2 regions of the Desulfocurvus sp. DL1XJH-121 genome follow, and region 1 is predicted to be linked to the other one. Evidence: predicted binding sites of a transcription regulator. Region 1 holds the regulator's gene; the other holds the start of a gene.
The links. Region 1 encodes sigma-54, which starts transcription at its own class of promoters, with help from an activator protein. Its sites were predicted from a motif close to CTGGCACGGNNNNTGCTT; they were not measured.
Positions count from the first base shown of each region.

Region 1 (3,912 bases):
GCCTGGTGGCCGCATAGCGCCGCAGCAGCACGGGGGCGCTGCATTCCACGAACACCACGCGGGGCGTGACGCCCATCTCCCGCAGCCGGGAGAGCATGGCCTCCCACTGGGCCTTGAAATTCTCGACCCGCACGTCCAGGCCCAGGGTCAGGCCCCGGTGGGACATGTGCGGCTCGCGGACGAACAGGCCGACCATCTCGGGGATGACCGTGGGCGGCAGGCCGTCCACGGTGAGGAAGCCCAGGTCCTCGAAGACCTTGAGGGCCGTGGACTTTCCCGCGCCGGAAAGCCCGGTGAGGATGATGACGGGAAACGTCGATGCTTCCGCCGCCTGCGCTCCCCGTTCGTCCATGCCCCTAGGCCCCCTTCACCAGACGCCAGAGATCCTCGGCGTCGTCCGCCACGAGGAAGGCCTTGCGGAACTGGTCGTCCTTGAGCAGGCGCGAGATGTGGGCCAGAACCCGCAGATGCATCCCGGCCACCTGCTCCGGCGCGAGCACCAGGAAGAAGATGCGGCAGGGTTTGTGGTCCAGGGCCTCGAATTCCACGCCCTCCTCGCTGCGTCCCACGGCCACCAGGATGTTCTCGATGTTCTCGAGCTTCCCGTGGGGGATGGCGATACCGTCCCCGATGCCCGTGGTGCCGAGCTTCTCGCGCTCCTGCAACACAGCCAGGGCGGCCTTCTGGTCCAGGCCCTGCTCCCGCTGCGCCACCGCAGCCACAAGCTCGGCCAGGACCTCAGTCTTGGTCCTGGCCGAGAGTGTGGGCAATACCAAATCCTTATCCAGCAAATCTCCAAGCTTCATTCGCTACATCCCAGGGTCGATGAGACCGTAATCGCCGCTCTTGCGGTTGTAGATGACGTTGACGCGATCGGTCTCCGCGTTGAGGAAAACAAGAAACTCATAGCCCTTGGACTCCAGCTGCATGGCGGCCTCGTCCACGTTCATGGGCTTGGGCTCGTAGGAGTCGGTGGCCTGGATGGCGGGCACGCGCTCGCCCTCTCCGGAATCGGAGAAGCTGATCACGTCCATGCGCACGGATCCGCGCTTGCGCCTGATGTCCTTGGCCTTTTCCCGTGCCTTGCGCACCTGGGCGTCCAGCTTGTCCAGCACCAGGTCCACGGTGGAATACATATCCTCGGACTCTTCGTTGGCGGACAGGTTCAAATCGTCTCCCGTGAAAACCACATCGGCCTTTTGCCGGAACTTGTCCACGGACAGATTGACCAGAAGGGAGGCGTTTTCCGTCCTTGCGTACTTGAAGAGCTTCTCGAAACGATTCTTGGCGTACTTCTTCAGATGGTCGGAGGGTTCGAAATTCTTGAAGTTGAAATTGATCTGCATGGGCGTCCTCCTAACTTGAGGTGAAGAACACCGGGGATTCCCGGTCATCTTCAGTGTAGGACGAAACCAAACCAAAATAAAGGGACCAGGAGGCGGGCAGATCAAAAAATCTGTTTGCGCTTGGAGGACGAAAGAATACCCAGTGCGCTGCGGTACTTGGCCACGGTGCGCCGGGCGATGTTGATCTGCAGGTCGTCCTTGAGCATGTCCGCCAGCTTTTCGTCGGACAGGGGCCTGCGCGGGTCCTCCTTGTCGATGAAATCCTTGATCATGGCCTTCACGGACTCGCTGCCAACTTGGCTGCCGTCGTCCAGGTCCAGGGCGCTGTTGAAGAAGAACTTCAGCTCGAACACGCCGTGGGGCGTGGACACGTACTTGCTGGTGGTGATGCGGCTGATGGTGGACTCGTGCATCTCGATGTCGTCGGCCACGTCCTTGAGGATCAGAGGCCTGAGCTTGCGGACACCGTGGCGGAAGAACTCGCCCTGGAAGCGCACGATGCTCTCCATGACCTTGTACAGGGTGCGCTGGCGCTGGTAGAGGCTCTTCATCAGCCAGACCGCCGAGCGCATGCGGTCCTGCATGTACTCCTTCTCGTTGGAGCTGCGGGTCTTGACCGCGTCCACGTAGTAGGGGCTGATCTGCAGCCGGGGCATGCCGTCCTCGTTGAGCACGATGACGAACTCGCCGTCGTACTCGTACACGAACACGTCGGGGGAGACGTACTGCGGCTCGCTGCCAGCGAAGGAAGACCCGGGCATGGGGGCCAGGCTCTTGATGACGTCCAGGTACGCCTTGAGCTCGTCCATGGAAAGCTTGAACTTGCGCGCGATGGGCTTGTAGCGGCGCTTCTCCAGGTCCTCCAGGTGGTCGGAGACCAGGGAGACGAGAATGGGGTCGTCCAGGCCCAGGGCGTCCATCTGCACCAGCAGGCATTCGCGCGGGGAGCGCGAGGCCACGCCCAGGGGGTCGAAACGCTGCATGCGCAGGATAACGGATTCCACCACCTGGGGGGAGACCCCGCAAAATTCGGCCAGTTCGTCGGTTTCGGCGCGCAGGTAGCCCAGGCCGTCGAGGTTGCCGATGACGACCTCGCCCACGGCGGCTTCCTCGGGGGTGAAGTCGGAGAGCCTGAGCTGCCAGTCCAGATGGCTTTCCAGGGACGGCTTGGAGGACAGGCGCGCCTCAAAGGACATGCCCTCCTCCGGCGTCTCGTACTCCCGCATCTGGACCTGTTTGGCCGTGGAGGAGAACTCGCCGAGGTAGCTTTCCCACTCGGCGCTCTTGATGAGCTCCTGCTCCACGTTCACGGGCTCGGAATCCCCGCGGGTCTCGGACGGCGTCTCGGCGCGGTCCTGGACGGCCTCGCGGGCCTCCTCGGACATCTCCTCGGGCTTTTCCTCCAGCAGGGGGTTCTCCAGCAGCTCCTGCTGGACCATGTCCACCAGTTCCAGGCGCGAGAGCTGCAGCAGCTTGATGGCCTGCTGCAGCTGGGGGGTCATGACCAGCTGCTGAGAAAGCTTGAGTTGCTGTCTGAGTTCAAGTCCCATATCGAGGAGTACGCCTTCCCTATGCGGAGTATGCCCGCGGTTCACTCAAAGGCGCCCGGGAAACCCCCCGGGCTGCCGCGCCGTGAGCCGAATGTGAAATACCGAACGCTCCAGACCCGGACGCAGGGTGACCATGCCATAGTCCGTCGAACCTTGCAACACCGATGGCAAGGTTTTTGAATGTAAATTTAGAAATGTGAAAACAAGATCTTAGAGACTGAAGCCTTCGCCGAGATAGACTTTTCTCGCCTTCGGGTCTTCGATAATTTGCGCAGGGGTGCCGGCCAGAATAATCCGGCCTTCGTACACGAGATAGGCCCTGTCACAGATGCGCAGGGTCTCGCGCACGTTGTGGTCGGAGATAAGAACGCCAATACCCTTCTCCTTCAATCCCCGCACGATGCCCTGGATGTCGTCCACGGCGATGGGGTCGATGCCGGCGAAGGGCTCGTCCAGAAGCATGAATTTGGGGTCCAGGATCAGGGCCCGGGCGATCTCCAGCCTGCGCCGCTCGCCACCGGAGAGGTGCATGGCCTTCTGGTCCGCCAGACGGGTGATGCCCAACTCCCTGAGCAGGGAGTCGGCCTTGGCCTTCTGCTCCGCCGGGGTGAGGCGCGTGTGCTCCAGGATGATCTCCAGGTTCTGGCGCACGGAGAGCTTGCTGAACACCGAACTCTCCTGAGGCAGGTAGGACAGGCCCAGGCGCGCCCGGTCGTGCAGGGGCAGGCCCGCCAGTTCGTGGTCGTCCAGGCGCACGTGCCCGCCGTTGGGTTTGACCAGGCCCACCAGCATGTAGAACGTGGTGGTCTTGCCCGCGCCGTTGGGGCCCAAGAGGCCCACGACCTCGCCCTGCTCCACGTTGAGGCCGATGTCGTGCACCACCTCGCGCTGGCCGTACCGCTTGAGAAGCGCCTCGGCGCTGAGCACGGACACTACTTCTTCCCTTCCTTGCCGGAATCCTTGCCCTGGTCCGCCGGGGTGAAGAACACGGCCTCCACCTGGGCGTCGCGGGTGCC
Region 1 is NZ_JBTVWW010000007.1:27,834-31,745, reverse strand. It holds gene rapZ (RNase adapter RapZ) at 1-352, opposite strand, end outside; gene ACYYG1_RS06560 (PTS sugar transporter subunit IIA) at 357-806, opposite strand; gene hpf (ribosome hibernation-promoting factor, HPF/YfiA family) at 810-1,346, opposite strand; gene rpoN (RNA polymerase factor sigma-54) at 1,448-2,896, opposite strand; gene lptB (LPS export ABC transporter ATP-binding protein) at 3,107-3,829, opposite strand; gene ACYYG1_RS06540 (LptA/OstA family protein) at 3,829-3,912, opposite strand, start outside.

Region 2 (3,912 bases), on a different contig from region 1:
CGCGTGGGGGCAGACGAAGGAGCACTGGTTGCACTGGATGCAGTTCTCGGGAATCCACTCGGGCACGTTGATGGCCACGCCACGCTTCTCGAAGGCGGAGGTGCCCACCGGGAAGATGCCGTCGGCGCTGAAGGCGGACACGGGCAGCTCGTCGCCCTTCTGGGCCAGAATGGGACGGACCACGTCCTTGATGAAGGCCGGGTCGCCCGTCGCGCCGTCGGCGTCGCAGGCGGCCTCGCTCCAGGCGGCGGGGATCTTGACCTCCACCAGGGCGGCGGCGGAGTTATCCACGGCGGCGTGGTTCATGTTCACGATCTTCTCGCCCTTCTTGCCGTAGGAGGCCACGATGGCGTCCTTCAAGAGCTTCACGGCCTGCTCAAAGGGAATGACCTTGGCAAGCTTGAAGAAGGCGGTCTGCATGACCATGTTGATGCGCCCGCCGAGACCCGCCTCGCCGGCGATCTTCACGGCGTCGATGGTGTAGAACTTCAGTCCCTTGGCGGCGATCTTGCGCTTCATGGAAGCGGGCAGATGCTCGTCGAGTTCCTCGCCGGTCCAGGGGCAGTTGAGCACGAAGGTGCCGCCCTTGCGGATGCCGTCCAAGAGGTCGTACTCGTGCACGTAGGCCGGGTTGTGGCAGGCCACGTAGTCGGCCTGGTTCACCAGGTAGGTGGACTGGATGGGCTTGTGGCCGAAGCGCAGGTGGGACACGGTGATGCCGCCGGACTTCTTGGAGTCGTAGGCGAAGTAGCCCTGCGCGTACATCTCGGTGTTGTCACCGATGATCTTGATGGCGCTCTTGTTGGCGCCCACGGTGCCGTCGGAGCCCAGGCCCCAGAACTTGCACTGCACGGTGCCCTCGGGAGTGGTGTCCAGAACCTCGCCGATCTCCAGGGAGGTGTTGGTCACGTCGTCCTCGATGCCCACGTTGAACTTGTTCTTGGGCTGGGAGACCTTCATGTTGTCGAACACGGCCTTGACCATGGCGGGGCGGAACTCCTTGGAGCCCAGGCCGTAGCGGCCGGCCACCAGGGTCGGAATCTCGGCCTTTTCCATGAAGGCGGTGCACACGTCCTGGTACAGGGGATCGCCCAGGGCGCCGGGCTCCTTGGTGCGGTCCAGGACCGTGATGGTGCTCGCGGTGGCGGGCAGCACGGAGAGGAGCGCCTCGGAGGACCAGGGGCGGAACAGGCGGACCTTGACCAGGCCCACGCGCTCGCCGCCGGCCACCAGATGGTTGACCACTTCCTCGATGGTCTCGCAGCCGGAGCCCATGGCGATGATCACGCGCTCGGCCTCGGGATGGCCCACGTAGTCGAACAGGCGGTACCTGCGGCCGGTGATGGACTCGACCTTCTTCATGCTATCCACGACGATGGCCGGGACGTCATTGTAGAAGGGGTTGGCGGCCTCGCGGCCCTGGTAGTAGATGTCGGGGTTCTGGGCGGTGCCGCGGATCTCGGGGCGCTCGGGGTTGGCGCCGCGGGCGCGGAACTCCTCGATGGCCTCCCAGTTCACGATCTTCTTGATGTCCTCGTAGTCGATGACCTCGATCTTCTGGATCTCGTGGGAGGTCCGGAAGCCGTCGAAGAAGTGCATGAAGGGCACGCTGGACTCGATGGCGGACAGATGGGCCACCAGGGCCATGTCCATGGCTTCCTGCACGGAGTTGGACACCAGCATGGCGAAACCGGTCTGGCGGCAGGCCATGACGTCCTGGTGGTCGCCGAAGATGGACAGGGCGTGGGCCGCGATGGCGCGGGCGGACACATGGAACACGCCCGGCAGCAGCTCACCGGAAATCTTGTACATGTTGGGGATCATCAGCAGCAGCCCCTGGGACGCGGTGAACGTGCTGGTCAGCGCGCCCGCGGACAGGGAGCCGTGCACCGCGCCGGCCGCGCCGGCCTCGGACTGCATCTGGCGGATGAACAGTTTCTGGCCGAAGATGTTCTCGCGGCCCTGGGCGGCCCACTCGTCGGCCACCTCGCCCATGGTTGAAGAGGGGGTGATGGGATAGATCGCGGCACAGTCCGACATTGCGTAGGCAATATGCGTCGTGGCTGTGTTACCATCCATCGTCTTCATTTTCTTGGACATACCTGACTTCTCCTTTTATTGACATGACGAATTGTCGTCACCGGACATGCATACCGGTTCGCTCCGGCGGCCCCATTATCGGGGGTTTACAAACAAAATCCGTGCCATCCTCAGATTCACAAGGGCCCGCCGTGGCGACCGTTTGAACGCGCAACCAGTACCCCATTCATATATCACTCGCAACCCATTCCGTCCGGCAAATCGGACAAAAGAAGCCCCGGCCCCGGCATGAAACCAGCGCCGACGCCCCGTCGCAAGCGTTCATTCGGTGAAAGGCGCATTCCAAGGGGTGAAACGCAAAAAAAGACTTTCCACCAGGGCGACAGCCGCAATCTTCTGCTTTTCGAATCCACGGTCCTGTCCGGAAAACCAGACTGGACCTGGGTCTCTTCATGTTATTTATTCCTGCTTGAGTTGAATGTCATTCTTTTTGAGCAAAGCGTAGAAATGCGACCGCGACAGGCCGGAAACTTCCAGTATGGACTTCAAGTCCCCTTCATACATGGTGATCAACTGCTCAAGGTAACGCCCTTCCATCATGGACTTGAATTCCTTGAGGGTGGGCGTGGACCTGGCCAGGAGCGCGTCCACGGTGTCCATGGCCGGGGGGCTGGCCACGGGCTCCGCACCGCCCTCCCCTTCCGCCCGGGAGGACGGTTCGCACGGGGCGGCCTTGCCGCCCAGGCTGGCCTTGGCCACGCTGATGCGCACCTCGTTGGGCAGGTGCATGGCGTAGAGGGTCCTCTCCCGGCCCGCAGCCACGAAGGCCCGCTCCAGCACGTTGAACAACTCGCGCACGTTGCCCGGCCAGTCGTAGCTGTCCAGGACGTCGAAGAAGTCCGAGCCAAAGCCCTTTTCGGGCATCTCGTAGCGCTCGCAGAGCTTGCCCACGTGATACACGGCCAGGTGCCGGATATCGTCCTTGCGGCAGCGCAGGGGCGGCAGGGTGATGCTCATGGTCTTCAGGCGGAAGAGCAGATCCTCGCGGAAATTGCCCTTGCGCACCTCGTCCTCAAGGTTGCGGTTGGTGGCCGCGATGATCCGGAAGTCGCTCTTCTCCTCGCGGGTCTCGCCCACGGGGCGGAAGCGCTTTTCCTGCAGCACGCGCAAAAAGGACTTCTGCACGGCCAGGGGCATCTCCCCGACCTCGTCCAGGAACAGGGTGCCCCCGTCGGCCAGCTTGACCAGGCCGGTACGGTCCTTTTCCGCGCCCGTAAAGGCCCCCCGGCGATGGCCGAACAGGGTGGATTCCACCAGGGTCTCGGTGAAGGACGCGCAGTCCACCACCATGAAGCGGTGCACGGCGCGCGGGCTGTTGTCGTGGATGATGCGCGCGGTGAGCTCCTTGCCCGTGCCGGTCTCTCCGTTAATGAGCGCCCCGGCGTGGCTGCGCGCGGCCTGGGCGATGAAGTCGTAGACCTGGCGCATCTCCCGGCTGCGGCCCACGAGGTCGCTGACGTTCAGGGCCACGGGCGACGAGCCCTGCTTCTCCAGGCGGTACTTGAGCGCCCGCTGCACGCTGAGCATGGTCTGCTTGATGGGCGAGGGCTTGACCAGGTAGTCCCAGACCCCGCCCTGGATGGCCAGCTCCGCGCCGTCGGGGTCGCCCTGGCCCGTGAGGATGATGACCTCCGGGGCCCCGGGCATGGCTTTGATGTCCGGCAGGGCGTCCAGGCCATTGCCGTCGGGCAGGCGCACGTCCAGGAAGACCAGGTCGAACTGGCCCTCGGCCAGCACCCGCAGTCCCTCGCCCAGGGACCCGGCCGTCTCGCTCTCCAGAAGCATCCTGCCCAGCAGGCTGCGCATGGTTTC
Region 2 is NZ_JBTVWW010000015.1:47,128-51,039, forward strand. It holds gene nifJ (pyruvate:ferredoxin (flavodoxin) oxidoreductase) at 1-2,100, opposite strand, end outside; gene ACYYG1_RS11480 (sigma-54-dependent transcriptional regulator) at 2,500-3,912, opposite strand, start outside.
Region 2: nifJ (pyruvate:ferredoxin (flavodoxin) oxidoreductase) is a predicted target of sigma-54. The motif match lies at 2,191-2,208, and genes of this name have one in related genera.